DNA from 2 places in the Clostridium subterminale genome. Region 1 is predicted to be linked to the other one. Evidence: a T-box and tRNA genes for the amino acid it is inferred to sense, from the RefSeq annotation. Region 1 holds a T-box; the other holds one or more tRNA genes.

Region 1 (16,095 bases):
TGTATCTATTCCAGCAAAGACTATAGACATGCTTTCAGCATGTAAGAATAAAGAAGGATTTTTAATATGTTATATGGAAGATAACTCATTTATTAAGGCATTTACTTTTAATGAAGACAAGGTTTCAGAACCTATACTAGTGAAAGAAATAGCTAAAAATAATAGAGTTACTTATAAGAATATGTCATGTTCTTCAGATGGAGAAAATGGCTATACAATGTTTGAGCAATATGTAAAAGGTGAACTTCACTCTTGTAGGTTATTTGAATTTCCAATAACTGGAGGTGAGGTTAAGGAAAGTAAACCAAGAATTAATGAATCAAATGAACTAATAAATGCTATAGGAACTTACTCTGATGAAGAAGGTGGGAAATTTTATACTATAATAGACAATTATTATGGAAAGAAAGAATCAAGAAGAGGAATAGCATCTTTTGTTGTAAAGGATGGTAAAATAAATAAGGTTGAGCCAGTTACAAGAACAAGAGGAGTGTGCATTAATCCTTATATAAATGAGAATTATATAAGTTACTTAAGTTTTAGAGATGAAGATTTATATGATGTTGTGATAGCATCAACAGATGAAGAATTTAAAGCTGTAAATAATTTGCCAAGAGATTCGGAGAAAAAAAGTGCTATTACTTATACCGTTGAGGGGCTGATGAATAGCTTTGCGTATATAATAATTGTTGGATTCCCATGGATAGCTATAGGCTTAGTTTTAAGTGGAGTGGTTACATTTTTAGATTATAAGCTATCTCATAAAAAAAAGAAGATTGCATATTTAATAGTAGCGGCACTAACAACTTGTGTAAAGAACTTTATTATAATAAAAATGTTCTATGTGAAATATGCATATATGTTGCCATCTGCTATAGCTCCTGTTTATATTGGTGTCATCATATGTACATTAATAGCAGTTATAACATATAGCTATGGATACTATAGTTATACAAGTGAGTTTGAAGGTATATTTATATCAAAATTTGCTTTAAGTTTATTAATTGATGCATTATTAACTTTAATGATATATGCTCCACTAATAGTATAAAAAATTTAAACCGTCATATCTATTTTAAGCTTTTAGCAGTTATAGATATGACGGTTTATTTAATAATTATATTTGTATTAATTTATAATCATAATATTTTATTACACTCACTAAAAGGGTCTACATATTAACTAAAATATCTGTTTATAGCATAGGAGATAGTAGTCTAGATATAGCTTCCTTGAATTTAATTAGTAGAGATCTGTTAGCGTAATGTTCAGATGTAAGTAAAGTGCTTTGCAATATATCTGCTTCAAAGGCTTTATCAACCTCTGAAGTAGTTCTTGTGCTATATATTATGGCGTTAACTTCAAAGTTTAGATTAAAACTACGTATATCCATGTTAGCAGTTCCTATAGTGCACATTTTTCCATCTATCGATACCATTTTGCTATGAATGAATCCATTGTCATAGGTGTAGCATTTAGCACCACATTCTACAAGTTCCCAAATATAAGACTTAGATGCCCAATAAATAAATGGATGATCTGGCTTGCAAGGTATTATAATTTTAACATCTACTCCAGATAGGCATGCTATTTTAAGAGCTGTTAAGATACTTTCATCTGGAATAAAATATGGAGTTTCGATATAAATGGAATTTTCAGCTTTGTTTATTAGTTTAAGGTAAGTATTTCTTATACTACACCACTCAGAATCTGGACCACTAGAAATTATTTGAACAGCAGTATTATCTATATATTGTTTTCTAGGAAAATATTTTTCTTCCATAAAAAAGTCTTTTTTGCTTGCAAAACGCCAATCCATTAAAAATCTTACTTCTAAATAATTTACAGAGTCACCTTGAAGGTGAAGATGAGTATCTCTCCAAAAACCAAATTTTTTAGATAATCCTAAATATTCATCTCCTACATTTAAACCTCCTACAAAACCATGTTCTCCATCTACAACACATATTTTTCTATGATTTCTATAGTTTATTCTCACATTTATATAGGGTATAAAAGGTGGAAAGAAGCAATATACTTCTCCTCCAGCTTTTATCAATGGATCAAAAAAGTGCTTTTTATTATGAATACAGCCCATACCATCGTAAAGTAGTTTAACTTCAATGCCTTCCTTCACTTTTTCAACTAAAAGATTTAGTATTTCAGTGCCCAAATTATCATCATTAAAGATATAGTATTGAATATGAATAAAATTTTTCGCATTCTTTATAGAATCTATCATGATAGGAAATTTTTCGTTTCCATTATTAAGAATATCTACTTTATTATTAGTAGTAACAATAAAGTTATCACTATATAGATTTAAATTTATTACATCATGATATTCTTTTAATAGAGAGTTATTATTTACTATAGTTTTGTCGCTGAGAAGGCGCTTCTGTTCTTCAGAGAATTGCATAAGAACAGACTCTTCTTCCTTTTTTAAAACAAAGAACTTTTTACGACGAAGATTTTGACCAAAGAATAAATACATTATGAAACCAATAAATGGTATGAATAACATTATCATAAGCCACGTCCAAGTATTACTAGTATTTCTTTTTTCAAATATAATTACAATTATGGCAAAAGCAATATTTACTACAAATATAAGGTTTATAATATTTAGAAAAACAGTATAATTATCCATAAAAACTCCTCATTATAATATAATAATTAAATTTTAGCATAACATATAAAAAATACATATAAAAAACTCTAAAAACTATATAATTATTATAATAATAAAAGTATAATTGAAATTAGTGTTTGCAACATGTACAAATCTATGCTATAAAACTAATGTAACATAAATAATATAGTATAGCATAAAATAAGTGGGAGGACAAAATGAAGGATTTTTTTAACAAAAGCGAACTAAAAAATTATCTAATAATAATGATTGGTATAACAATACTGGCTATAGGAATAAATGTATATTATTCACCACAGCATTTAGTTACCGGAGGGATATCAGGGTTAGCTATCATATTAGATTATGTATTTAGCATTCCATTATGGCTAACTAATGTAATTGTAAACATACCACTATTTATAGTTGGAATAAAAATAAAAGGGATGGATTTTGCAAAAAAATCTATATTTGGAGCAGCTTATGTATCTGTTGCCCTTTGGTATACTAGTTTTATTCCACCAGTTCAATCTGACTTATTGATATCAAGCGTATTTGGAGGTCTTTTTATAGGTACTGGAGTTGGCTTAGTATTAAGGTCATCTGCATCAACAGGAGGTACAGATTTACTTGCAATAATTATAAAACACTATTTAAATAAAGTACCTATAAATCAAATAATGATGTGTATAGATGGAATGATAATATTGGTAGGTTTATTTGTTTTTGGAGTAGAAAAGGCCATGTATGCATTAATATCTATCTTTATAGTTTCTAAAGTAGTAAATACCTTAGTAGAGGGAGTAAACTACTCTAAAGAAGTACATATAATCTCGGAAAAATCAAATGAAATAGCACAAGAATTAATGAGACATTTAAATAGAGGAATAACTAGCATAAATGGTAAGGGCGTGTATACTGGAAAAAGTAAAGATATATTGTATATTGTATGCTCTACAGAAGAATTAATTGAGCTTCAAAGAATTGTAAAAGAAGTAGATAAGGAAGCTTTTATAATAATAAATGATGTGAGAGAAGTCGTAGGTAGGGGATTTACGCAACCACAATATGATGAATATAAAGAAGAAAAATAGGATATTTTAGAAGGATTTAGAAACCAAGTATAGAAACTATTTAAGTATAGAATGTATAACCAGATATATTCAGTGCTGAAAGGATAGGTGATTAATATGAATATAAAAGTGGAGAACTTAAAAAATGTTCAATCACATAATAATTCCAGGGGTATATTCTTATTTGAAGATTATATGGAGTTACAACAAGGATTTCCATGTGATAAATTAAATAATATCCTTAGTTGCTTAAGTGAAAACAAAGAGTTTATTGGCAAAAAAGGAGATGCATATACATTAACTAGTGTAGAAGCTGGATCTGTACAAAAAACTATACTTGTAGGTCTTGGTGAAAAGGAAAAGTGTAATGTAGATAATGTTAGAAATAATACTTCTAAACTAATTAAGGAGACTATTAAACAAAGAATAAAAGTTCTAGATTTACATGTAAAATCTATGGATTGTTGTTGTAACTATGAAAAGGTTAAGGCTATAACTGAATCCATAATAATGACTACTTATAATTTTGATAAATATAAAAGTGATAAAAAAGAAGTACCACTGGAAGAAGTAAGAATTATATTCCATGAGGAACAAGATTTAGCTAAGTTAAATGAAGCTGTAGGAGAAGGAAAACTACTTGCAGAAGGAAATTTAATATCGAGGGAGCTTGTAAATGAGCCTGCTAACATTTTAACTCCAGATGCATTATCTAGAAAAGTTCAGCAGTTAGGTCTTGAGTATGGATTCCAAGTTGAAATATATAATAAAGAAGAAATTGAGAACTTGGGTATGGAGTCATTCTTATCTGTAGGAAAAGGTTCTTCAAATGAGCCTAAGTTAATAGTCATGAGATACATGGCTGATACTGATAATAAAGATAATATATTAGGACTTGTAGGTAAAGGATTAACCTTTGATGCAGGTGGATATTGCCTAAAAACTCCAGGTAGTATGTGGACTATGAAGAGTGATATGGGTGGAGCAGGGGCTGTTATTGGTGCCATGTCTACCATAGCAAGGAAAGGATTAAAGAAAAACATTGTAGCTGTAGTGGCTGCTTGTGAGAATTTAATTTCAGGAGATGCATATAGACCTGGAGATATAATTAACACTATGAATGGTAAAACCATAGAAATTATAAATACAGATGCTGAAGGTAGATTAACTCTAGTAGATGCAGTTACTTATATAATAAGAAAAGAGAATGCAACTAAGGTAGTTGATATAGCTACTCTTACTGGTGCTGTAGGTGGTGCTATAGGAAGTGCAGCTACAGGAGTTGTAACTAATGATGATGAATTCTATTCACTTTTAGAGGAAGCATCTTTAGGGTGTGATGAAAGAGTTTGGAGATTCCCAACCTTTGATGAATATAAAGAAAAAATAAAAACTGGTAATGCAGACTTAGTTAATTCAACTGGCCCTGTAGGAGCAGGTGCAATTACAGCAGGGTTATTTATTGGTGAATTCGTAGAAGATAAGCCATGGTTACACCTTGATATTGCAGCTACAGCTTTTGCATCACAAACACCAAATAGAGAATATTTCTCAAAAGGTGCAACAGGAGTAGGGTCAAGATTATTATATGAAATTGCTAAAAGATATTAGTAAACATAAAAAACCTGTGTAAACACAGGTTTTTTTTATGTAAATATTTAATTATAAGATACCCTCATTTTTAAGAACAGATTCAATTTCTTGGACTTTCTTAGCAAGAGAAATAAAGTTTTCTTTTATCATATCCTCAGATGCAGAATTAAACTTAATATTTTCTTCTAACTTTTCAATAGTAGAAAGTGCTTCATCAATTTCTTTTTGTGCTTGCATTAAATTAGTTTCATTCATAAAAAATCTCCTTTAATTGTTTAATTTAATCTATACATTAAATGTTATCATTGAGAAGATTTAAATTCAACTATAAATTTATTGAAATGAGTTATAGGAGTTAGCATAAGACTTATCAATTTTGCTACTATGAAGGGAATATACTTCTCCATTAACTAAATCAACAACTTCCACAAGACCGGAATTATCATAAACTTTTCTAATGAATAACTCTCTATTGTTATAATAACCAGTAGCTCCAGGGTTTTGATTTTTCATTTCTATTACTTCATTTAAATCCATAATGTACCTCCTAATATGATTTTTAATAGTTTTCCCTAAATTAACAGTTTTTATGCCAAAGAAGGTAAAGATAAGAATTTTCTATAAAATAAAAAAGCTAAATATTATTTGGAACAAGCACATATACATTACATATAAATATATATTTATTTAAGATATGGGAGAGTTTATATGATAAATGTAATATGGTTCGGAATTTTATTTATAGGTATAGCTTTTGGTTTGATTACAGGAGATGGAGAGCTTTTATCTAAAACTATAGTATCAACTACATCAGATACAGTTAAGCTTATCATAGAGCTATTAGGAATGATGTGCCTTTGGTGTGGGGTAATGAAAATTGCGGAGAGAAGTGGACTTACAGACAAATTAGCCAGATTGTTAAAACCTATTCTCAGAATAATATTTAAAGAAGCAGGAAAAGATGATAAGGCTTTAGGAGCTATAGTTATGAATCTTACAGCTAATATGTTTGGATTATCTAATGCAGCGACCCCTTTTGGTATAAGAGCTATGGAGGAAATGGATAGGATAAATGGTCATAAAGATGTAGCAAGCAACGATATGGTACTATTTCTAGTGTTAAATGCAGCATGTATTCAGTTTGTACCAACTACGGTTGTTTCTATTAGAGCTGCATTTAATTCTGGAAATCCAGGTTCAATAATCCTTCCAGCACTATGTACCACAACCTTTGCATCTATACTTGGAATTATTCTATGCAAGTTTTTACAAAGGTACTTTTAAAGGAGGGATATATCATGGAAAATATATTTAATTATTTATTAAAGGGGATAATTCCAATAATTATAGGTTCTGTTGTACTATATGGTATTATTGCTAAGGTAAAAGTATATGAATGTTTTGTAGAAGGTGCTAAGGAAGGAATAAATGTATGTGTAAGGATTTTCCCTTATCTTTTAGCTATGCTTATAGCAGTAAATTGCTTTAGAGCTTCAGGGGCAATGAATTATGTTATAAACTTGATAAAGCCAGCTGTTAATGTGGTAGGTATACCTCCAGAAATTGTTCCATTAATATTTATAAAACCATTGTCAGGGAGTGGAGCGATTGGAGTTTTCACCGATATAGTAAAAAACTATGGACCGGATTCTTTCTTAGGATTTTTATCATCCATAATAATGGGTGGTACAGAAACTATATTTTATACTATCACTGTGTATTTTGGAGCTATAGGCATAAAGAAGGTAAGACACAGTTTATGGGTAGCTTTAATAGTTGATTTTTGTGCAGTACTCCTAGCAGTTAATTTAGCTGTAATGTTAATGAGATAAACAAAACTGCCTAATAAAGTATGCTAATGTTCTTTATTAGGCAGTTTTAATATATAGATTATTAATATTTTAGTCTAGATTTGATATGTGACTATTTATGGGCTTTAGCTTCTTTACATAGAACACATAAAGAAGAAGTCCATCTATAGACCATTGAATAAGACATATAATCCAGAATACTGTTATTGATGTACCTAGTAGATAAATGAATATGAATACTAGTGGAAGTCTTATAAACCAAGAGGTTATGAAGGCTATAATAAATGGAGTTTTAGTATCACCATAACCTTTGAAAATTCCGCCTACTATCATTGACAGTGCCATGGCAGGTTGTTCTGCAGCAGCTATCATTAAACAAGTGGCTCCAAGAGAAATAACTTCAGTATTACTACTATCTATAAACATTTTAATAAGTTGCACTGGGAATAGTAAGAATAGTAATGTAAAAATACCCATTACACCTATCCCTAAAATCATAGCCGTACGACCATATTCTCTGGCTTTTTTATAGTCACCTTCACCAACTTTATTTCCAACTAGGGTTGTAGCAGCAACAGCAAATCCCCATCCAGGCATAAAAGAAATAGATTCTAAGGTCAAAGTGATTTGGTTAGCAGCAAAGGCGATGGTGCCAAGATGCATAATCATCATACTTGTAAAAAGTCTAGCTAAGCTATAGGCAGCTTCTTGCATTCCAGCAGGTATAGATAAAGCAGTAATATTTTTTATTCTAGCACCACTGAATTTCTTTAAGTATTTAAATTCAATTTTTATTAGAGATTTTTTATAGGTATATATAGCTGAATAAATAAATCCTGATATATTAGCTATAGTTGTAGCAATGGCAGCACCTTTAACTCCAAGCTCTGGGAAACCAAGCAAACCAAAGATTAATATAGTATCTAATGAAAGGTTAACTACAAGCATAACAATAGAAACAATCATTGGAGTTTTAGTATTTCCATAGGATCTATTAACGGCATTTAACATACTAGATAACATATTAAATGGTAGTCCAATACATACAATGTTTATATAAGTAGTACCTAATCCTATTATGCTTGGCTCAGCACCAGCAAGGACTAATAATTTTTTGCTAAATAAAAAGATAAATAGTGTAGTAGCCATACTTACTAAGAAACCTAAAGAAAATCCTAAAGTTGCATATTCATTAGCCTTATCTAGTTCTTTAGCACCGTATCTTCTTGCTACAATAGAAGTAATTCCAACAGATAAGCTTTGAGCAACTAAAATATTAGTAAATGTATAAATGACTTCACTGGACATTCCTACAGTACTAACTGCAATGTCTCCTCCATATTGCCCTATTAACATAGTATCAACAGTCCATATCATGGTATACAATAACATTTCTATTACAGCTGGTAAGGATAATTTAAGTACATCCTTTACCGTAGATTTATTTAAATAAAGGTTCTTTTTTAATAGTTCCATATATAATTGCCTCCTTTTTAAAAAATCCCTTTTAATTATTTAAAGATAATATAAGAAAATTGTGGTACACATATAATAATAATTCATATTTGAGAAAAAAAATAGATGTATTAAAAATAAATAAGGTATAGAAATTCATGAAAGTGAATTAATAACTATATAAATATATTCTTATATAAATATTTGTATAGGAAACTTTTTAACTATATAAATATATAACTATTTAAATAGTTGTTCTGATCATGCGGGTTTCAGGCTATTACATATTTTAACGTTGAGATTAAAGGTATGTTAAAAGGCAGATTATTAATAATTATATTGCTAGTATTTATTAATAAATTAATAAGCTTAATTAATTTATATTTATATTAATTATACCGTTGACATAAAATAATTATAGTATTATCATATTAATTAATATTGATATTTAATGCGAAGAAAAGAAGAGTACTAAATGAAATTTTCTAAAGAGAGCTAGGATAGGTGAAAGCTAGCGAAAAAGAAGTTTAGGAACATGGTCTTGGAGCAGATTTTCTGAAGTGTAAGCACCAAGGAAAATAGGGAAGTCCCCCTTATAGGACAAAGTAATAAAAGCTAAAGCTGGAGTTACTTATGAAGGTATCTACTGTGAAGTAGATATAAATTAGAGTGGTAACGCGTATATAACGTCTCTATGTGGAAAATTTCTGCATAGAGATTTTTTTATCCGATGACTATCCGCTCTAATACTCCCATCTTCTTCAAAGTGGGAGTAAAGAATGGCTACGACCTGGATAACGATTTCTAAGCTAGTAATAGCTAATTATATAGGATGTAACAAAGAGTTTCATCATCATAAGAGTGGGTATAATATATAATGAAAATTATAATATAAAACATACTAAATTATATCCAATAAAAAATATGAATATCTTGGGAGGAAGAAAGATGACAAATAAACCATTTTATATTACTACACCAATATACTATCCATCAGCTAATCTTCATATAGGAAATACCTATACAACTGTGGCAGCTGATGCTATAGCAAGATTTAAAAGATTTACAGGTCATGAAGTAATGTTTTTAACAGGAACAGATGAACATGGTCAAAAACTTCAAAGAATAGCAGAAGAAAAGGGTGTTAAGCCAATAGAATACATAGATGAAATAGTAGCTGGAATTAAAGATCTTTGGAAAATTATGGATATTAGTTATGATAAATTTATTAGAACTACTGATGATTATCATAAAAGTTCTGTACAAAAAATATTTAATCAACTTTATGAGCAAGGAGATATATATAAAGGCTCTTATGAAGGTTGGTATTGTACACCTTGTGAAGCTTTCTGGACAGAGACTCAAGCGGTAGATGGAAAGTGCCCAGACTGTGGTAGACCAGTAGAAAAGGCAAAAGAAGAAGCATATTTCTTCAAAATGTCTAAATATGCAGATAGACTTTTAGAGTATATAGAATCTCATCCAGATTTTATACAACCAGAATCAAGAAAAAATGAAATGGTAAATAACTTCTTAAAACCAGGATTACAAGATTTATGCGTATCTAGAACATCTTTCGATTGGGGAATACCAGTTGAATTTGATAATGGTCATGTAATCTACGTTTGGATAGATGCCCTTTCAAACTATATAACTGCATTAGGTTATAATCAAGAAGATACTGAGCTTTATAAGAAGTTCTGGCCAGCAGATGTACATCTAATAGGAAAAGATATATTAAGATTCCATACTATATATTGGCCAATCATGTTAATGGCATTAGGATTAGAGTTACCAAAACAAATATTTGGTCATGGATGGCTTTTAGTTGATGGTGGTAAAATGTCTAAATCTAAAGGAAATGTAGTAGATCCAGTGATACTTGTAGATCACTTTGGAGTAGATGCTGTAAGATACTATTTGTTACATGAAATACCTTTTGGTTCTGATGGGCTTTTCAACAATGAAATATTCATAAAGAAAACTAATTCAGACTTAGCTAATGACCTTGGAAATTTAGTTTCAAGAACTGTAACTATGGTAGAGAAATATTTTGGAGGAGTAATTCCAGCTCCAGAAGTTAAGGATGCTATTGATGAAGAGTTAATTTCCGTTGCATTAGAAGTACCTAAGAAGGTTGAAGAAGATATAGAGCATTTAAGAGTTTCTGATGCATTAGATCATATATGGACATTAATTAGAAGAACTAATAAGTACATCGATGAGACAACTCCTTGGATATTAGGTAAGGATGAAAACTTAAAAGGAAGACTTGCTACAGTTCTTTATAACTTATGTGAGAGTTTAAGAATAATATCTTCTTTAACTTCAGCATTTTTACCAACAACAAGTACTAAAATAAATGAGCAATTAAGCATTTCTAATTCTACATGGGAAAGCTTAACTTCTTTTGATGGTACTGTTGCAGGAACTAATGTTAATAAGGGAGCTGTAATATTCCCAAGAATAGATGTAGAAGCTAAAATAAAAGAACTTGAAGAAATTGCTGAATCAGCTAAAAAGGCAGCTCAAAAGAAAGAAATAACTCCAATCAAGGAAGAAATAACTATAGATGATTTTGAAAAAATAGACCTTAGAGTAGTTAAAGTTTTAGAATGTGAACCAGTTAAAAAGGCTAAGAAACTTTTAAAATTTAAAGTAGACATGGGTGGAGAGATTCGTCAAGTTATATCAGGTATTGCAATGCACTGCAAGCCAGAAGATTTAATTGGAAAAAATGTAGTTTTAGTTGCTAATCTTAAACCAGTAACTTTAAGAGGAGAAATATCTCAAGGTATGATCCTTTCTGCGGCTACAGATGATGACTCAAAACTATGCGTAGTAGATCCAGGTGACATTGAATCAGGTTCAATAGTACGTTAATAAAAAAGTTGCATCCTTTGGATGTAGCTTTTTTTATTGTATAATTAAAGGTAAATATATACTATTAAGGAGAATTATATGGGAAAGGTAAGAATAACGGTTTTAGAAAGTAAGTGTAGGTGTGGATATCATAAAAAAGGAGACATATATGAAGTGGAAGATATTTGTCCTCCGCTTTGTCATGAGCTATGGCAAAATATTTATCCAAGTGTATATACTTTGCTTAATGGAGGGGATTTAGATTTTGGGGATGAACGCAGAAAGGAGTTTAAGCTTTCATGTCCTGATGGAGGAAGAGTAAAGGTTAAGGGAGAAGTCATAGAGTAAAAAATAGAAAGCCCGAACAATTAGAAGAGTTCAGGTTTTCTGTTTTTAAAATATACGGGCTTAACATTACATAATCCACATAATAAAAGAGCTTCTTTAAAGTTATTATTAATAGAAATAGGGGTATGGGAGTCAGAACCTATAGTTACATATTTTCCACCTAATTCACTATATCTGCTATATATTTTTCTTAGATTATCAAAGGCTACTTTGCTTTTTATTCTACGAGTATTTATTTCCATAGCAGTGTTAGTATCAATACAAACTTTAATAACGCCATCTATTAAATCTCTATATTTATCATAATAAATTTCACTATCACTTACAGGAGCATATCTAGATATAAAATCTATATGACCTAAAGTATCTATGTATGGATGAGCTTTTATACATTTGCAAATCTCTTGAAAATAGTTATTTAATACTTCACTATAGGATAAACCATCATAAATATATTGGTATTCAATATCAATATTGTTTATTGTGTGCTGAGAACCTATAACTTGGTCAAAGTCATAAGACTTTATAAGTTTTTCATTATCTTTTCTATAATCTACAGACATTCCAATTTCTATACCAAGTAATAAATTATCATTTTTATATTTTCCATATTCTTCAAAGTATTCATCTACATTAAAGTGAAATCCAACTTCCTTAGGATAATTTAAATCCATGTGGTCAGTAATAACTAATCCAATGTTGTGCTTATTTGCTGTGTTAATAGCATCAGTGAGCTTCATATTAGAATCAGTAGAAAAATAAGTATGAATATGATTATCAAAAATCATAAAATTACCCCCTCTATATTAAAAGACGAACTTTTAATAGTATAAATATAACTATATAATTATAGCATAATCTGGACTATATAAGTTTTAATAAAGTTTTGGTATCTTACTGAGTTTTGTCTTTAAAAAATAGAAAATAGACATTTTTAAATAAGGGATATCTATATATAAAAATCATTTTAAGATATAATATATATCAAATGAAAATTGGCTTTAGAGGTAGTCAGGTATAAGATAAAATAATAACGCACTATAGATAAGATTAAATTTATGAAAGTAGGGATAATATGATATTTGATTCACACGCACATTATGATGATGAACAATTTGATAATGACAGAGATATTGTTTTAGAAGAGATTAAAGATAAAGGTGTTATAGGAGTAATAAATTGTGGTTCTAGCTTGAAGGGTCTTGAAATGTCTGTAAAGTTAGCTGAAGACTATGATTTCATTTATGCAGCTGCAGGAATTCATCCTGAGAATGCTGATGAATTTACTGATGAAGTTAAAGAGAGAATAAATAGCTTAGCTATGGATAATAAGATAGTTGCAATAGGAGAAATAGGATTAGATTATTATTGGGAGGAAAATCCACCAAGAGAGGTACAAAAAAGGGTTTTTAGGGAGCAGATGAGTATAGCTAAAGAGTTTGGGTTACCTGTAATAATTCATGATAGAGATGCCCATGGAGATACTCTAGAAATACTGAAGGAGTTTCCTGAGGTAATAGGTGTAGTTCACTGCTTTTCAGGAAGTGTAGAATTCTCTAAGGAATGTTTAAAATTAGGATATTATATAGGGGTTACTGGAGTAGTTACTTTTAAGAATTCTAAGGTTATAAAAGAAGTTGTAAAAGAATTGCCTCTAGATAAATTATTAGTAGAAACTGATTGTCCATATATGGCTCCAACACCAAATAGAGGAAAGCGAAATCAGTCAAGTTATATAAAGTTTATTATTGAGGAAATAGCTATTATTAAAGGTATGAATAGAAAACAAATTGAAGAAATTACAATTTTTAACACAAAAAACTTGTTTAATCTAAAGTAATGAGGTATAATTTGAAATATAAATTTTGAAATATAGTTCTTGATATATTAAATTATAGATATAAATTTTGTTGGTTTTTAAGTCAAATGTATATAAAGAATAAATGAACTTGTTTTTGCATATGTATAGTATAAACCTGTACTTATCACCCCGAAAAGACTGAAACTATAACACAAAAAAGCTATTATTTTAATTACTATTTATTATGCATAGTATGCATTAAGTTCAGTCAATTCAATGATTAGAGTGCTAAATTTGACATAACTAAGGTATCTAATATATAATAGCAAAGTACTCTTGTCTGAGGGAGGTAATCTTTATGATGATTAAATTCAAAGATAAATTGAAAAGCAATTTTTCAATTTGGCCAAAGACGGTGTTCGTTGTTGTGTTAATTCTATTAAGTGCTGCAGTTACTATTTGGGGGTTAAGGAATACCGTCGAAGTAGTAGTTGATGGTCAGAAAGTAGAAATAACTACACTATCCAAAAATTTAAAAACTGTATTAGATAACAACGGCATAACAGTTGCTCAGAAGGATAAAATTTCTGTGGAACTAGACAGCGAAGTTAATGATGGTGACATAATTTATATCAATAAGGCAGTAGATGTAGAAATAATCGTAGATGGAAAAAACTTATCAATAGCATCAGCAGAGAAAACAGTAAAAGATATGTTAGAAGCTGAAAATATTAAAATAAGTCAAGAGGACAAGATAACTCCATCTATAGATGAAAACTTACAAGCAGGTATGACTGTTGAAGTTACAAGGGTAGAGAAGGAACTATTAAAAGAAGTTCAACCAATAGCTTTTGAAACTGAAACAAGAAAAAACTCTGAACTTAACCAAGGTGTAGAAGAAGTAGTTCAAGATGGTTCTAATGGTGAAAGAACTATCACAACAGAGGTTGTGTATGAAAATGGTAAAGAGGTTAATAGAAGAGTTGTAAAAGAGGCTGTAAGTAAAAATCCTATAAATAAGATAATAGATATAGGAACCTTAGCTGTTGTAAGACCATCACGTGGTAGTAATGGTCAAGACTTTGCATATTCAAGCATGATATCTTGTATGTCAACTGCTTATACTTCCGATAGGGGAGATTCAGGTACTGTAACAGCAACAGGTACAACTGTTAGACGTAATCCAGATGGATACAGCACTGTAGCTGTAGATCCAAGAGTAATTCCGTTAGGAACAAAACTTTATATCGAAGGATATGGACTTGCCATTGCAGAAGATACAGGGGGAGCCATAGTAGGTAATAAAGTTGATGTATATGTTAACAGCTATGATGAAGCTGTTAACTGGGGAAGAAGACAGGTTAACGTTTATATTTTAAAATAGGAGCAAATGCTCCTATTTTTTCTTTTATGTAAATTTGTATAAAACTAAATATGCTATGATATAATTACATTGTGAAATGTAAAAACACATATAAATATATATATAAATTTTATATTAAAGTTACATAATATTTTATATAGCATAATGCAGGACGGAGGCTTTTATGATTAAGGAAGTAATTGTGGTAGAGGGACGAGATGATGTAACAGCTGTAAAAAGAGCTGTTGATGCCGAGGTAATATCAGTTAGTGGATTTGGTATAAATAGTAAGGTCATTGAAAGAATAAAAGAGGCTAATAAGAGACAGGGAGTAATAGTTTTAACAGACCCTGATTTTGCTGGAGAAAAAATAAGAAGAATTATTGCTAAAAGAGTTCCTAATATTAAACATGCTTATATAACTCAAAGCGAAGGAAGAAAAGGTGATAACATAGGAGTAGAGAATGCTTCACCAGAAACTATTATCAAGGCTTTAAATGGAGCAAAGTGTGAACTTAAAGAACCTAGACATGAGTTTACAATACAAGATATGCACTTTTTTAAATTGACATCAGATAAAGATGCTAAAAAAAGAAGAGATGCTATAGGCAGAGAATTGGGAATAGGATATAGCAACACAAATCAACTATTAACTAGATTAAACAATTATGGTATATCTAAGGATGAATTTGTAGAAGCTATGAAGAAGGTAGATAAGGAGATTTAGTATGGACAAATTAAATACAAAAGAATTAGTTGAAAAGTATAATTTTAAGTTTACTAAAAGTTTAGGACAAAATTTTTTAACTGACTACACAGTGCTTGAGGATATTGTAGATGGTGCGAATATAACTGAGGATGACTATGTAATAGAGATAGGTCCAGGGGTTGGTACTTTAACTAAGGAGTTACTTAAAAGAGCTAAAAGGGTTACTAGTATAGAGTTAGATTCTAGACTAATACCTATTTTAGAATCAGAATTATCTAGTTATGAGAATTTTAGTTTAATAAATAAAGATGCGCTAAAGGTAAATTATAGAGAACTAATAGGTGATGAGAAAAGTGTAAAGGTAGTAGCTAATTTGCCATATTACGTAACTACACCTATAATAGCAAATTTATTGAATGATAATTTAAATATAAAATCTATAACTATT
Region 2 (16,095 bases), on a different contig from region 1:
AAGGAGATACAGTAGGAACAGTAATCATAGTTTCAAAAGAAAATGTGAAGTTTGGAGACTTAGAGTTAAAGCTTGCAGAAACGGCAGCTTCATTTTTAGGAAAACAAATGGAACAATAGATGCTTAAAAGCATAATTATATTTAATGTAAAATTAAATAAGGAATATATAGTTATTGCCATAAGATTGATAATAATTCACATCTTATGGCATTTTATTTTATTACTGGAGAAGTTAAAGTTACTTAGATATTATATGCATTAAGTAATAAAATGTTTCACCCTAAAATACTTATTAATTATACAAAGTATTTTGAGGAGGAAGTATGAAAAAACAATCGCTTTTAAAAGGAACTATGATTTTAGGAATAGCTACGATTTTTGCACGATTTCTAGGTTTGTTTTTTAGAATACCAATACAAGGTTTAATTGGGGATCAAGGGATGGGATATTATCAGATGTCATACCCTCTATATATGACTTTTGTAGCAATAGCTTCAGGAGTACCTATTGCTATGTCAAAATTAATATCAGAGTATAATGCTCGTAATGATACTAATGCTGTTAGACAGGTACTTAAGGACACGCTTAAAATAATGATTCCCCTTGGGGTAATAATATCATTTTTGATGTTATACTTTGGAGATAGTATTATAAATATCTTAAGGTGGGATAAGAAGTCATATCATTCCTTTATGATTATATCCATAGCACCTATATTTGTATGTATTATGTGTACATTAAAGGGCTATTTTCAAGGACTTCAAAACATGAATAATACAGCAATATCTCAAATTATAGAACAGATAGGTAGAGTTGTTTTTGGGGTGGTAGGTGCATATTTATTACTTCCTAAGGGGATTGAATATGCAGCAGCGGGAGCAGCTTTTGGAACAGTAGCTGGGGGCGCATTTGGAAGTGTTTACCTGGTGATTAAATATTTATTTGTTAGACCAAAGTCTTATAAATTAAAGGTAAAAAGAAACAATAAAATACTATCAAACTTAGCTCAAGCAGCATTTCCTATATCAGTAGGAGCGGCAGTTGGAACAATTATGTCTTTAATTGATTCTATAATAGTACCTCATAGACTTTTATTAGCTGGGTATACAATTCAAGAGAGTGCTATATTATATGGTCAATTTACAGGTAAGGCCATGACTCTTCAAAATATACCATTGGCCCTTTCTATTGCACTATGCTCAGCTTTAGTACCTATAGTATCAGAGGTGTATTCTATGCATAATCAAAATGAATTATACAGAAGGGTAAATATGGTATTTAAATTATCTTTTGTTATAGGTATTCCAAGCGCTTTAGGATTATTTTATCTTTCAAGGCCTATTATGGGACTAGTGTTTATGGGAGATGTAGCTGGACATGAAATACTTAAATTATTATCTTTATCAATACCATTAATTATAGTAACACAGACTACTACATCACTTTTACAAAGCTGTGGTAGATATATGAAACCAATATATTATCTTGGAATAGGGTGTATATTTAAAGTAGTTATTACCTATGCTTTAGTAAGTAATCCTCAATTTAATATATATGGAGCAATAATTGGAAGTATAGTAGGATATGCAGTAACTAGCGTTTTGAACCTAGCAGAGGTTAAAAAACTACTAAAAGTAAAGATAAATATATATGAAGTAGTTATAAAACCTTTATTTGTGTCATTAATTATGATAATATCTGTTGTCTTTATATATAATAATGTCTATAATTATACACAGAGTAATGGAATATCATGCTTAATAGCTATTTTCCTTGGCATAATAATATTTGGAATACTATTAATTGTATTTAGAATATTTACTATTGAAGATATAAAGGGAAAGCTTATTAAAAACTAAAAGAGGAGTAGATTCAAATGATTACAGTGGTTGGTTTAGGACCTGGTTCTAAAGAGGCTTTAACCATAGGTGTACTAGAAATTTTGAAAAGTAATAAAAATATATACTTTAGAACAGAAAAACACCCTAATGTTAAATATTTAGAGTCCATGGGTGTAAAGTTTAATACTTATGATAATTTTTATGAAGAATATAATAATTTTGATCATATATATAAGGCAATTGCAGAGGATCTTATAAAAACTTATCAGCAAGAAGGAGACTTAGTATATGCAGTTCCAGGTCATCCCTTAGTTGCAGAAAAATCTGTAACTATATTATTAGAACTCTGCAAGGAGAATGGAATAGAAGCTAGATTGATGCCATCAGTAAGCTTTGTAGATGCAGTTATAGAGAGCTTAAGGATTGATCCAATAGAAGGGGTAAAAATAATAGATGCCTTTGATATAAGGGAACAGGTTATGGATAAGAGATTAGGAGTAATAATAACCCAGGTGTATAATAAATTTATTGCTTCTGAAGTGAAGTTAGCTCTATGTGAATATTATAGTGATGATAGTGATATATACTTTGTAAGAGCAGCAGGCATACAAGGAGAAGAAAGTATAAGAAAAATTAAACTATATGATTTAGATAGACAAGAGGATATTGATTATTTAACTTCCATATATATTCCTAAAGATCTTAAAGGTCCTAAAGATTTTAAGGATTTAATTAATGTGATGTCTACTCTTAGGAGTGAAAATGGATGTATGTGGGACTTAGAACAAACTCATGAATCTTTAAAAAGAGGTTTAATTGAGGAATGTTATGAAGTTATTGAAGCTATAGACGAAATGGACGATAATAAACTTATTGAGGAGTTAGGAGATGTACTTTTTCAAGTAATATTCCACGCTCAAATTGGTAAGGAGGAGGGTTATTTCAACATAAATGATGTAGTAGCAGCTATAACTGAAAAAATGATAAATAGGCATCCACATATATTTTCAGATGTAAGAGTTAAAGATACAGGTGAAATATTAGAGAATTGGGATCAAATCAAAGTTAAAGAAAAGAAATTTACTAGCTATACAGATGAATTAAAACATGTTCCACGATGTATGCCTGGACTTATTAGAGCAGAAAAGGTTCAGAAAAAGGCTGGTAAAGTAGGATTTGATTGGGATGACGTAGAACCAGCTATGGAGAAAGTTTTAGAAGAATTACAAGAGATAAAAGATGTATATAAAACATCAGATATGTCAAAAATACAGGAAGAGGTAGGAGATTTAATCTTTGCCACAGTAAATATTGCAAGACTTCTTGACATTGACCCAGAATTTGCAGTAAATTATACTATAGATAAATTTATAAAACGCTTCCAATTTATTGAGGAATCCGGTATTAAAAAGGGTATTGACATGAAGAAGATGACATTAGAAGAAATGGAAACCCTTTGGAGTGAATCCAAAAAGTATAATTTATCAACAAAAAGATAAATTATTGCAAAAAAAAGAAGGATTCTAGATAACTTGTAAGAATATTGTAAGTATTATTTTATGTAATTAAAATATAAATTACGTAAAATTAACATTAAGGAGGTACTATTGTGAACAAATCAGAATTAATAGGAAAAATGGCTGAAAAGTCAGGACTAACAAAAAAAGATAACGAGGCAGTGTTAAAGGCATTTATAGAGAGCGTTGAAGAAGCTCTTGAAGGTGGAGAGAAGGTTCAACTAGTTGGATTTGGTACTTTTGAAACTAGAGAAAGAGCTGCTAGAGTAGGAAGAAACCCAAGAACAAAAGAAGAAATACAAATACCAGCATCTAAAGTTCCTGTTTTCAAAGTTGGAAAAGAATTTAAAGACATAGTAAATAAATAATTATTTGAAAAAGCCTAGAAATGTTCTGGGTTTTTTCTTCTATTCAAAAGGATACTGGTTAAAGTATAATTTCATTAAAAATTTTATATAATTTAAGGAGGCAACTATGAGATTAGATAAATATTTAAAAGTTTCTAGAATAATCAAACGAAGAACTGTTGCTAAAGATGTATGTGAAAATGGTAGAGTATCCATAAATGGAAAAGTAGCAAAACCAAGTACTACTATAAAAGAAGATGATATCATAGAAATTCAATTTGCAAATCAATTATTAAAAGCAAAAATCATAAATATTGCTAATCATGTAAATAAAGAAGAAGCTAAGAATATGTATGAGATAATCAGTGGAGAAGAGGATAAGGAATAAATAGTAGCATAAAATAGTTTTTAATGAATATATCTTTATAGAAAGCTAATATGTTTTTAAGGTTTAAGGGGGATATTATGGAACCAAATAAAGATATATCATTAGAAAATAAAAAGAGTTTTATTACGTTAGAAAATAGAAAAAAGATGACTTTGGATGGGGTTTTAGAAATATTAAGCTTCAATGATGAACAGATACTTATAATAACTGTGTTGGGAGATATGGATATCAGAGGCGAAGGGTTAAAGATGACCAAGCTAGATGTCCAAAATGGAGATGTGGTAATAACGGGGAAAATATCTTATGTAGTATATACAAGCGAAGAAAAGAGACCAAAGAAGCAAAATAGTATTATTTCTAAAATATTTAGGTGATTAAGTTATGATATTTGATATGGGTAGACAAATAACATTATTTATATTCTCCTTACTTAGTGGAATGCTAGTTGGTATTTTCTTTGATGTATATAGAGTAATAAGAGGCTTTCAAGAGCCTGGAACTATCATAACAGCAATACAGGATATGCTATTCTGGATATTAACTGGTATTATAGTGTTTATTTTTATGATGTATACAAATTATGCTTATATGAGCTTTAATGTATTTGTATATAATTTCATTGGATTATTTATATATTTTAAATTATTTAGTAATATATTTATATTAGGATATGGAAGTATGTTAAATGTTATATTAACTATTTTTAGAGTAATATTTTACTATATTTTCTATCCTATAAGAATTATTTTTAGCAAAATAACAAAAAAAATATAAAATTAATAATATTAAGGGTTGAAGAAAATAAAAATTCAAATTACAATATAACTATAGGTTAATTTGGCTATATGGAAATAAAACCCATGTATATGTTACTATTTGTAATAAGGAAGGAAAATCAATATGAAGAAATTCAGCTTAAAAAAGATAGGTCTTTTACTTATAGCTCTTTACGTAGGCTTTACATTTATAAATCAACAAATAATAATGTTTAGGCAGCATAAAGATATTGATAACTATACTTCAGAGTTACAATCAGCACAAGAGAAGAATCAAAAGTTACAGGATGAGATTAAACTATCACAAGATAGTAGGTATATAGAAAAACTTGCAAGGGAAAAGCTTGGGTTAATTAAAGAAGGAGAATCTCCTGTAGTAGACAGTAAATAAAGTGAAAATTACTATGGCTAATTATTATTAGTTGTAGTATATATAAATTTAAATTATAAATTTAAGGAGGGTCTTTTCAATATGACCTTAAAGGCTGGAAGCATTATAGAAGGTAAAGTAGTTAATATCACAAACTTTGGTGCATTTGTTGAAGTGGAAGGGAAAACAGGCTTAGTTCATATATCGGAAGTATCTGATGTATTTGTTAAGAATGTACATGACCATTTAAAAGAAAATGATGTGGTTAAAGTTAAAGTCATATCTGTAGATGATAATGGTAAGATGAGCTTATCCATAAAACAAGCTGGTACACCTAAAAAATCTTTTAAACCTGTAGATATAGATTGGGAAAAGGAAAAATCTAAAACTACAAGTGCAGGAAGTTTTGAAGATAGGATGTCAAAATTCTTAAAAGATAGTGAAGAAAGATTTCAAGATCTTAAGAAACACCAAGATGGTGGAAAAGGTAGAGGATATAGCAGAAAAGGATATAATTAAGCTTTATACCGAAAGGATTAAAGAGTGCTTTTTAAGCACTCTTATTTATTTTAGTGGAAGTTAAACTAAAACATATATTTTATATATCTAGTTATAACAAGTTAATAAAAAATAAATAAAAAATAGAAAAAAACTATATAAATACTGTTGACATAGTTAATAATATACCATATAATAAATATTGTCGCTGAAAGGTGATGGCAGAAATGCTGGAGTGGCGGAACTGGCAGACGCACAGGACTTAAAATCCTGCGGTGGTTAAACACCGTACCGGTTCGATTCCGGTCTTCAGCACCAATAACGCGGGGTGGAGCAGTTGGCAGCTCGTCGGGCTCATAACCCGAAGGTCGTAGGTTCAAGTCCTGCCCCCGCAACCATATGGCGGAATAGCTCAGCTGGCTAGAGCATTCGGTTCATACCCGAAGGGTCGTAGGTTCAAGTCCTATTTCCGCTACCATATTTTTAAAAATAAATAAATTGCCAAGTAATATGCTGGAGTGGCGGAACTGGCAGACGCACAGGACTTAAAATCCTGCGGTGGTTAAACACCGTACCGGTTCGATTCCGGTCTTCAGCACCAAATAACGCGGGGTGGAGCAGTTGGCAGCTCGTCGGGCTCATAACCCGAAGGTCGTAGGTTCAAGTCCTGCCCCCGCAACCATATGGCGGAATAGCTCAGCTGGCTAGAGCATTCGGTTCATACCCGAAGGGTCGTAGGTTCAAGTCCTATTTCCGCTACCATATTTTTAAAAATAAATAAATTGCCAAATAACATGCTGGAGTGGCGGAACAGGCAGACGCACAGGACTTAAAATCCTGCGGTGGTTAAACACCGTACCGGTTCGATTCCGGTCTTCAGCACCAAATGACGCGGGGTGGAGCAGTTGGCAGCTCGTCGGGCTCATAACCCGAAGGTCGTAGGTTCAAGTCCTGCCCCCGCAACCATAAAAATGGATTGATATATATTCAATCCATTTTTTTTTCTAAAAAATTCAGTTAATTTATATTAACAATTAATTAATTGAATTTTTAAAATGAAGTTTGAAAATAGATTTAAATATAAGTATATTAATTTATTAGATTTATATGAAAAATATTTTCCCCATGAAACCTTTTTTAATTATTATTCATGACATAAAAATATAGTAGATTAAGTTAAGAAAATTAAGACATATAGACTTACTAAAGCCATGCTATAAGGTGAATAACTGAATAATTTAGAACTATAAACTAAAAAGGGAAAGAGAGATAAAATGGAGTTTATTGTAATAAATTTTTTTATGTATGCTCCATCAAATTACAATTATTTCCAATGGACATTGATATAATGAACCTGTAAAAAAAATACAGGTGGGTGAAATTATTATGCAATATGGAGAGAATATTAGGACATATAAAAGAGTAAAAAGCAGTATGGTTATTAGTAATGATAGGGATGGTGACGGAGTAAGAATAGTAGCGAAGAGTATTATGTTTTTCTGTGTTGCTATTTTAGTTAGTAGAGTAATAATGATAAATAAATCTGCACCTTTTGGAGTTGCATTTTTACTTACAATATTATTTTTAGGGGATAACAGATTATCTTTATTTGTTGGGCTAGGGGCTATATTGGGATACATAACTACAATAGGGACATTAGAAAATTCTTTAATGTATATAACAATAGTTCCAACTTTGGTTATAATATGTTTAATTTTAAATAGTTTTATAAAAAAGAAAATTCAAAAGTTTGTTATTATAGGAGCAACTTTAATAATGATTTTTGCATATACTATGTTAGTAAATCAGTATACACTAATGTTGGCACTTGGTAATACTGCATTAGAAGGAGTAAGCATAATACCCGTATACTTAATACTAGAGTACAGTATAAATAGTTTTAAAAAGATAAGAACAAAGCACTTATTTTCAAATGAAGAAATAGTTTCTATGAGTATATTAATAGCTTTAATAATAGCAGGTACTTGGGGAGTTGAAATTTTCAATATATCAATTTTAAGTGTATTAAGCATTGCATGTGTATCTATTATAGGTTATGTTTGTGGTACAAGCGTAGGTGCTACAGCAGGAATTGCTATGGGTGTAATTGTGGGAATGTCTAGTCAGAATATTTTTGGTTATGCAACAGTATTGGGAGTATGTGCTTTAACTTCAGGAATATTTAGAGAAGGTGGAAAGTTAATTTCAGCTTTAGCATCATTTATAGTATTTTGTATAATGAAAATTTATATAGCTACGTATATGCCAGAGGGGATTTCACAATTTATATTAGCAGAAGGAATTTTATCTACAGCATTATTTATAGTTATACCTAATGGGATATATGAAACTATATCTGGTGAGTTAGATGTAGAGAAAAAAAGTAAAAGATATGAAGAAGGATATGTTAATAAAGTAAAAGCAATTTTTACAGATAGGTTAGATAAATTTTCTGAGGTGCTTTTAAATATGGCTGGTACATTGAATAATTTAGCTGATAATGATAAGCTAGATATGAATAGTAAAAGTAGTGGGCTTATAGAAAATTTAGCTAATAGAGTATGTAATAACTGTGATACATGTGGTATATGTTGGGGAAGAGAAATGATAAGTACCTATAAGGCCTTTGGAGAACTTTTAGAAAGTGTTCAGAATAAAACTAACATTTTTCCGCAGTTATTAGAAAAGAAATGTATAAGGAAGGCTTCACTAATAAGAAATACAGAAGATATTACAAATAAATTTATCATAAATGAAATGTGGAGAAGTAGATTAGCAGAGGGTAGAGAATTAATTGCAAATCAATTCAATAACATGGCTAAGTCTGTAGATGAAATTATGGAAGAGTTTTCATCGGACTTTAATGAAGATAAGGATTCAGAAAAAAAGATTATAAGAATTCTAGAAAAGTATGATATAGAAGTTGAAGATGTATTTGCTATAAAAGATAAGAATGAAAGGTTGAATATACAGATAACCTGTGATTCTTGCAATGGAAGAAATTTATGTGTAAAGAAAATACTCCCTTTAATTAATGATTGTGTAGATTATAAAATGAAATTAAAAGCTGATGGTTGTAAGATTAATCCTATAACAAATAAGTGTACTGCTATGTTTGAAGAAGTGCCTAAGTTTGGAGTAACTACTAGTGTATCGAGGATATGCAAAGATGGACAAACTATCTTTGGAGATAATTTTAATTTTGGAGAAGGATATGATGGTAGCTACATGATGGTGATTAGCGATGGAATGGGATCGGGTCCACAGGCAGGAAGAGAAAGTAAGGCTGTAGTTGAACTAATTGAGAAATTTACAGGTGCGGGCTTTAGCAGAACTACAGCTATAAATACAGTTAACTCTATAATGAGTCTTAAATTTTCAGAGGAGGAAAAATTCTCTACAGTAGATTTGAGCGCTATTGACTTGTATAGTGGAGAAGTAGATTTTATGAAGGTAGGAGCAGTAGCTAGTATTGTAAAAAGTGGCGACACCATAGATATTATTAAATCTAGAAGTTTACCTATTGGAATACTAGATGAAGCAGATATAGAGATTCATAGTAAGAAAGTAAAAAATGGTGATCTGATTGTTATGTTAACGGATGGGGTCACAGACTGTGATGAAGAATCTAGTGGAAAGATAGATTGGATATTAGATTATTTATGTAGAAATGATAATGTGAGTGCAGAAGAAATATCTAAGGGTATAATTAATGAAGCAAAGAGAATAGGGAAAAATAGGATTAAGGATGATATGACAGTTATGGTTTCTAGAGTTCACACAGCTTAATTTGGATTAAGTAAGTTAGAAAGTTAATTATAACTAATTTTATGTTGGTTATAATTAAAAAAGTGAAGAAGTGTGTAAACATTTCTTCATTTTTTTATTATATTTGTTTTAAAATTCTTACATTTATGATATTATGACTTAAAACTATATTTTTAGGAAGTGTTTTTATGAGTGAGAAAGATTGGGCAAAAGTACATAATAATAGCATGAGAAATGAAGTTATTAAAACCATTGAGGAAAATGGAATGTTAAATAAGGGAGATAAAGTTATTGTTGCCTTATCTGGAGGTCCTGACTCTATAAGTTTATTGCATGTGTTGTCTACATTAATAGATGAGTATAATATAAAGCTATACGCAGCTCATGTGAATCATATGTTAAGAAGCAGTGAATCTGATGAAGATGAAGCTACTTGTAGAAGGTTTTGTCAAGAAAACAATATTGAATTCTTTAGCAAGGCTGTAGATATAAACTATATGGCTAGTGAAAATAATATCTCCACAGAGATGGCTGGTAGAGATGCAAGGTATGAATTTTTTGAAGATCTTCTAAAAAAACTTAACGCAAATAAAGTTGCTTTAGCTCATAATCTTAATGATCAAGCAGAAACGGTGCTTATGAGGTTGATGAGAGGAACTGGAATAGAAGGTCTTATAGGAATTAAACCTGTAAGAGATGAAGTATATATAAGACCAATAATAAATGTGAGTAGACAAGAAATAGAGGGATACTGTAAAGAAAACAATCTTCCAGCAAGAATAGATCATACAAATTATGAGACTATATATTCAAGAAACAAGATTCGATTAGAGTTGATACCTTATATCCAACAAAACTTTAATTCAGATATAGTAACAACTTTAAATAGAATGTGTGAATTGATAAAACGTGATGAGGATTATATTCAAGAAAATGTAATCAAAGTTTTCCAAAAATATTGTGATATAGGAGAAGATAAGGTTATAATATATAAAGATGCATTTTATCTTCATCCATCTTTAGTAAGTAGAGTTATAAGAAAGGCTCTATTACAAGTTAAAGGGGATATAAATAATATTCAAAGCATACATATCGATAATATAATAAACTTACAGAAATCTAGTACAGGAAAGTTTACAACTGTTCCAAAAGAAATATTAATCAAGAATGTATATGGAAATATTGAAATAACAATGCAAAAAAAACAATGCAAAGTTGATATAGATACTATTTTAAATCTTAATATGGGTAATAATTATATTGAGGAGCTAGGACTTAAAGTATATATAAGATGTATAGATGGTGACAAAAAAATGAATTTTAAATCTGATGATAACATAAAATATTTTAATGGTACTAATATAAAAAATATAACATTAAGATTTAGAAAGAATGGGGATAGATTTTCTCCTCTTGGGATGAAAGGTAGCAAGAAGTTAAAGGATATATTTATAGATTTAAAGATTCCAAGGGAAGAAAGAGATCTTGTACCTCTGCTTTGTTTTGATGAAGATATTTCATGGATAATAGGATACAAAATAAGTGATAAGTTTAAAATCCATGAAGGAGTAAAAAATATTATAGAAGTAAGATTGGAAAGGCAGGAAAAACATGAATAAGGACATTAAGGAAGTTTTATTAACTGAAGAGGTTTTGACAGAAAAAATTAAAGAAATAGGAGCCAAAATATCAAATGAATATGTAGGGAGAGACTTAATTGTCCTTGGTATTCTAAAAGGTTCAGTAATGTTTATGGCTGATTTAATGAAAAACATTACTATACCTTGCAAGATGGATTTTATGGCTGTATCTAGCTATGGAGATGCTACACAGTCTTCAGGAATAGTAAAAATAATAAAGGATCTTGACTTTGAAATAAAAGGTAAAGATGTGTTAATAGTAGAAGATATTATAGATAGTGGAGTAACTCTAAAATATCTTATGAAGTACTTAGGTGCTAGAAATCCAAGAAGCCTTGAAATAGCATGTTTACTTAATAAACCTGAAAGAAGAAAGGAAGAGTTAGAGGTTAAATATCTTGGCTTTGATGTTCCGGATTACTTCTTAGTAGGGTATGGTCTTGATTATGCTGAAATCTATAGAAATCTTCCTTATATAGGAATACTAGATGAGCATGTATATATGAAGGAATAAAGTTTTATACTATATAGATATTAAGCTTATTTATTATTTAAAAAAGAACAGAATAGTAGTTCATTAATAATTAATATTATTAATGTTGTAAAGGAAAAACTCATATGATAGAATTTTTAGTGATATTGAACCATAGAGAGAGGGGGGCTTTAAATGAAAAAAATTTCTAGTGCAACAATTTGGTTTTTAGTGTTAATACTAGTTATATTTTCTGCACTGTCATTATTCGATAGTACAGGAAGTCTTAAAGAAATAAGTGTAACAGAATTTGAAAAATATATGCAACAAAAACAAGTAACAGCTATACAAACATCATCTGATGGTACATCAGTGAGAGGTAAATTAAGCGATGGTACCGAATTCAGTGTAAATATTTTACAATCAAGGTATTCTCAAATAATTCAAGCAAATCCTAACCCTGATATGAATGAAAAATATGATCCACCTGCTACAGTACCAGTTTGGATGAGAATTTTACCTACACTTCTTGTGATAGGCATGGTGGTATTATTCTGGATAATGTTTATGAATCAGTCTAGTGGAAGCGGTGGCGGTGGCGGCCGTGGAGTTATGAGTTTTGGTAAAAGTAAAGCTAAGATGGCGGTACCTTTAGAAGGGGATAAAAAAGTTACATTTAAGAATGTAGCTGGAGCTGATGAAGAAAAGCAAGAACTTGAAGAGATAGTAGATTTTCTTAAAAATCCTAAGAGATATATGGAAGTAGGGGCTAGAATTCCAAAAGGAGTACTATTAGTTGGTCCTCCGGGAACAGGAAAAACTCTTTTAGCAAAAGCAGTAGCTGGAGAAGCTGGAGTACCGTTTTTCAGCATATCAGGATCAGACTTCGTTGAAATGTTTGTAGGAGTTGGAGCTTCAAGAGTTAGAGACTTATTTGAACAAGCGAAAAAGAACTCTCCTTGTATAATCTTTATAGATGAAATTGATGCTGTAGGTAGACAAAGAGGCGCTGGTATGGGTGGCGGACATGATGAAAGAGAGCAAACTTTAAACCAACTTCTTGTTGAAATGGATGGATTTGGTGTAAATGAAGGCATAATAATGGTAGCTGCTACAAATAGACCAGACATTTTAGATCCAGCTCTTTTAAGACCAGGTAGATTTGATAGACAGATAGTTGTTGGTGTACCTGACGTTAAAGGAAGAGAAGAAATATTAAAGGTTCACTCTAAGAATAAACCTTTAAATGAAGATGTAGATTTAAAAATACTTGCAAAGAGAACGCCAGGATTTACTGGAGCAGACCTTGAAAATCTAATGAATGAATCAGCTTTATTAACTGTTAGAGCTAGAAGAAAAGTTATAACTATGGAAGAACTAGAAGAATCAATAACTAGAGTAATGGCTGGACCAGAAAAGAAATCTAGGGTTATTAGTGATAAAGATAAGAATTTAACTGCATACCATGAAGCGGGTCACGCAGTAGTATCTAAATACTTGCCTAATTCTTATGCTGTGCATGAAATTAGTATTATTCCAAGAGGGATGGCAGGAGGATATACTTTACATCTACCTAATGAAGATACGGCATATACATCTAAGTCTAAACTTAGAGATGATATGGTTGGTCTTTTAGGAGGAAGAGTTGCAGAAGCATTGATTCTTGGAGATATAAGTACAGGAGCCAAAAATGATATAGATAGAACAACATCAATAGCTAAGAAGATGGTTATGGAATATGGTATGACAGATGCTCTAGGACCTATATCTTTTGGAAAAGATGATGGTGAAGTATTTATGGGAAGAGACTTTGGAAGAACAAGAGACTTCTCAGAAGAGGTTGCATCTAAGATAGACAGAGAAATTAAAGCTTTAATTGATGAGGCTTATGAGAGAACAGAAACTATTCTTAAGGAAAATATAGATAAACTTCATGATGTTGCAAAAGCTTTACTTGAAAGAGAAAAACTTACTGCAGAAGAATTTAATGCAATAATGGAGGGAAAAACTCTTGCAGAGTTTGATGCAGAAAGAATTGTATTAGATTCTCCGAAAGAAGAAAATGACGTTCCAGTAGAAGAAAATAGTGTTAGTTCTAATGAAAAGTTTAAGGACTGGAATGTAGAAACTCTTAATGATGAAGTATCAACAGATGAAAATTCAATAGAAGAAAAAACTTCAGACAATGAGAGTAACACATATAAGGAAAGTTAATATATTGTTTTAAAAGCACAGCTATTGCTGTGCTTTTTTTATAAAAGTAATTATGTTATAATGAACTTAAAATAGAAGAATATTGAAAAAACTACTGACACAACTATATTCATAGTTATCATAGCTTAATTTATTTCTGAATTTTGAAAAAATAGTACAAATTAATGTAATACTTAGGAGGTTAATTTATGAAAACTGATATTGAAATTGCTCAAAGTTCAAAGATGATACCAATTTTAGAGGTAGGAAAAACATTAGGTTTAACTGAGGATGATTTAGATCTTTATGGAAAGTATAAAGCAAAGATATCTCTAGATGTTCTTGAAAGTAGAAAAGATAATGAAGATGGGAAACTTATATTAGTTACAGCAATTAACCCAACTCCAGCAGGAGAAGGAAAATCTACAGTAACTATAGGACTTGGTCAAGCACTTTGCAGTTTAGGTAAAAATGCTGTTATAGCATTAAGAGAACCTTCATTAGGACCAGTTTTTGGAGTTAAGGGAGGTGCTGCAGGTGGCGGTTATGCTCAAGTAGTACCAATGGAAGATATAAACCTTCATTTTACAGGAGATATGCATGCTATTACAACAACAAACAATTTATTAGCTGCGGCTATAGATAATCATATTCATCAAGGAAATGAACTTCGAATAGATTCAAGAAGAATTATATTTAAAAGGGTTTTAGATATGAATGATAGAGCTCTTAGAAATATAGTAGTTGGTATGGGTGGTAAGCCAAATGGATTCTTAAGGGAAGATGGATTTACAATTACTGTTGCTTCTGAGATTATGGCGATATTATGTTTATCTAACAATCTTATGGATCTTAAAGAGAGATTTGGTAAAATCCTTGTAGCATATGATCTTGATGGAAATCCAATTTATTGCAAGGACTTAAAAGTTGAAGGTGCAATGGCTATGTTGATGAAGGATGCTATAAAACCTAACTTAGTACAAACATTAGATAATACTCCAGCAATAATTCATGGAGGCCCTTTTGCTAATATAGCTCATGGTTGTAATAGTATACTTGCAACTAAAATGGCATTAAAGCTAGGAGATTATGCTATTACTGAAGCTGGATTTGGTGCAGACTTAGGAGCAGAAAAATTCTTTGATATTAAATGTAGGTATGGAGAATTAAAACCAAGCTGTGTAGTTATAGTTGCAACAATTCGTGCGTTAAAACATCATGGTGGAGTTAAAAAAGAAGAATTAAATACTCCAAATGTAGAAGCATTATCTAAGGGTGTTGTTAACCTAGAGAAACAAATAGAAAACATACAAAAATTTAATGTTCCAGTAGTTGTAGCTATAAACAAATTCATATCAGATAGTGATGAAGAAGTTAAGTTCATAGAAGAATTCTGTAAAACTAATGGAGTGGAGGTATCTTTAACTGAAGTTTGGGAAAAAGGAGCAGAAGGTGGAAAAGACTTAGCAAATAAAGTTATTTCAACTATTGGAAATAAACAAAGCAATTTCCAAGCTTTATACGATGAAGAACTGGATATTAAAGAAAAAATAAAAATTATTGCAAGGGAAATATATGGAGCAGATGATGTAGATTTTACAGCATCAGCTAAAAAACAGATTAGTGAAATAGAAAAATTAGGACTTCATAAAGTGCCTATATGTGTAGCCAAAACTCAAAATTCCCTTTCTGATAATCCTGCTTTATTAGGAAGACCAACAGGATTTAATATATCCGTAAAAGAAGTTAAGTTATCAAATGGAGCAGGTTTTATAGTTGTATTAACAGGAGCTATAATGACTATGCCGGGACTTCCAAAGGTTCCTGCTGCAAATAAAATAGATATTCATGAAGATGGAACTATAGAAGGTCTATTCTAAAATTATTATATTAAAATTAGATTATATATTAATTTGGTTTAATATTTAACTACAAATAATTTAAAATTAAAATTTATTTACTAATCCTATGATTTCATAGGATTAGTTTTTTTATAAATTTAAATAGACAGGGATTAAAATTAATTTAAGCAGAATACTATAATAAAGGTTATCTGAATTATAGAAATTTTAAAAATAAGGAATTCACAGAAAAATGAATTAAAACTTGCAATTAATGTATACAAATGGTGTGAAATGTGTTAATATTATATACGGTAAAGTTAATATGTCAGGAGGCAGTAAAATGAATAAACTTGAAGTGTTTAATTCGCTTAAAGATACATCACACTTAGGTGGTGGAGATAGTCAAGTACAAATGCAACACAACCTAAATAAACTTACAG

What was found. A T-box is a leader RNA that pairs with one kind of tRNA and senses whether it is charged. The one in region 1 lies ahead of metG (methionine--tRNA ligase), so its partner is inferred to be a tRNA-Met.
Region 2: it encodes a tRNA-Met, which carries the amino acid that the T-box ahead of metG (methionine--tRNA ligase) is inferred to sense. The anticodon was not compared.

What each region holds. Positions count from the first base shown of each region.
Region 1 is NZ_BAAACI010000002.1:280,706-296,800, reverse strand. It holds gene ABDZ93_RS07285 (hypothetical protein) at 1-1,051, shown strand, start outside; gene cls (cardiolipin synthase) at 1,196-2,650, opposite strand; gene ABDZ93_RS07275 (YitT family protein) at 2,851-3,726, shown strand; gene ABDZ93_RS07270 (leucyl aminopeptidase) at 3,823-5,316, shown strand; gene ABDZ93_RS07265 (hypothetical protein) at 5,368-5,553, opposite strand; gene ABDZ93_RS07260 (hypothetical protein) at 5,632-5,835, opposite strand; gene ABDZ93_RS07255 (nucleoside recognition domain-containing protein) at 6,007-6,582, shown strand; gene ABDZ93_RS07250 (spore maturation protein) at 6,597-7,130, shown strand; gene ABDZ93_RS07245 (MATE family efflux transporter) at 7,200-8,585, opposite strand; T-box leader at 9,012-9,261, shown strand; gene metG (methionine--tRNA ligase) at 9,513-11,447, shown strand; gene ABDZ93_RS07235 (TIGR04076 family protein) at 11,526-11,774, shown strand; gene ABDZ93_RS07230 (histidinol phosphate phosphatase) at 11,795-12,562, opposite strand; gene ABDZ93_RS07225 (TatD family hydrolase) at 12,850-13,614, shown strand; gene ABDZ93_RS07220 (resuscitation-promoting factor) at 13,934-14,959, shown strand; gene rnmV (ribonuclease M5) at 15,123-15,665, shown strand; gene rsmA (16S rRNA (adenine(1518)-N(6)/adenine(1519)-N(6))-dimethyltransferase RsmA) at 15,667-16,095, shown strand, end outside.
Region 2 is NZ_BAAACI010000005.1:276,706-292,800, forward strand. It holds gene spoVT (stage V sporulation protein T) at 1-119, shown strand, start outside; gene ABDZ93_RS08805 (putative polysaccharide biosynthesis protein) at 325-1,860, shown strand; gene yabN (bifunctional methyltransferase/pyrophosphohydrolase YabN) at 1,878-3,341, shown strand; gene ABDZ93_RS08815 (HU family DNA-binding protein) at 3,452-3,727, shown strand; gene ABDZ93_RS08820 (RNA-binding S4 domain-containing protein) at 3,834-4,094, shown strand; gene yabP (sporulation protein YabP) at 4,172-4,468, shown strand; gene yabQ (spore cortex biosynthesis protein YabQ) at 4,476-4,868, shown strand; gene ABDZ93_RS08835 (FtsB family cell division protein) at 4,995-5,261, shown strand; gene ABDZ93_RS08840 (S1 domain-containing RNA-binding protein) at 5,343-5,759, shown strand; tRNA gene ABDZ93_RS08845 (tRNA-Leu) at 5,968-6,056, shown strand; tRNA gene ABDZ93_RS08850 (tRNA-Met) at 6,061-6,136, shown strand; tRNA gene ABDZ93_RS08855 (tRNA-Met) at 6,140-6,216, shown strand; tRNA gene ABDZ93_RS08860 (tRNA-Leu) at 6,251-6,339, shown strand; tRNA gene ABDZ93_RS08865 (tRNA-Met) at 6,345-6,420, shown strand; tRNA gene ABDZ93_RS08870 (tRNA-Met) at 6,424-6,500, shown strand; tRNA gene ABDZ93_RS08875 (tRNA-Leu) at 6,535-6,623, shown strand; tRNA gene ABDZ93_RS08880 (tRNA-Met) at 6,629-6,704, shown strand; gene spoIIE (stage II sporulation protein E) at 7,125-9,527, shown strand; gene tilS (tRNA lysidine(34) synthetase TilS) at 9,695-11,125, shown strand; gene hpt (hypoxanthine phosphoribosyltransferase) at 11,118-11,660, shown strand; gene ftsH (ATP-dependent zinc metalloprotease FtsH) at 11,814-13,832, shown strand; gene ABDZ93_RS08905 (formate--tetrahydrofolate ligase) at 14,021-15,691, shown strand; gene ABDZ93_RS08910 (carboxyl transferase domain-containing protein) at 15,996-16,095, shown strand, end outside.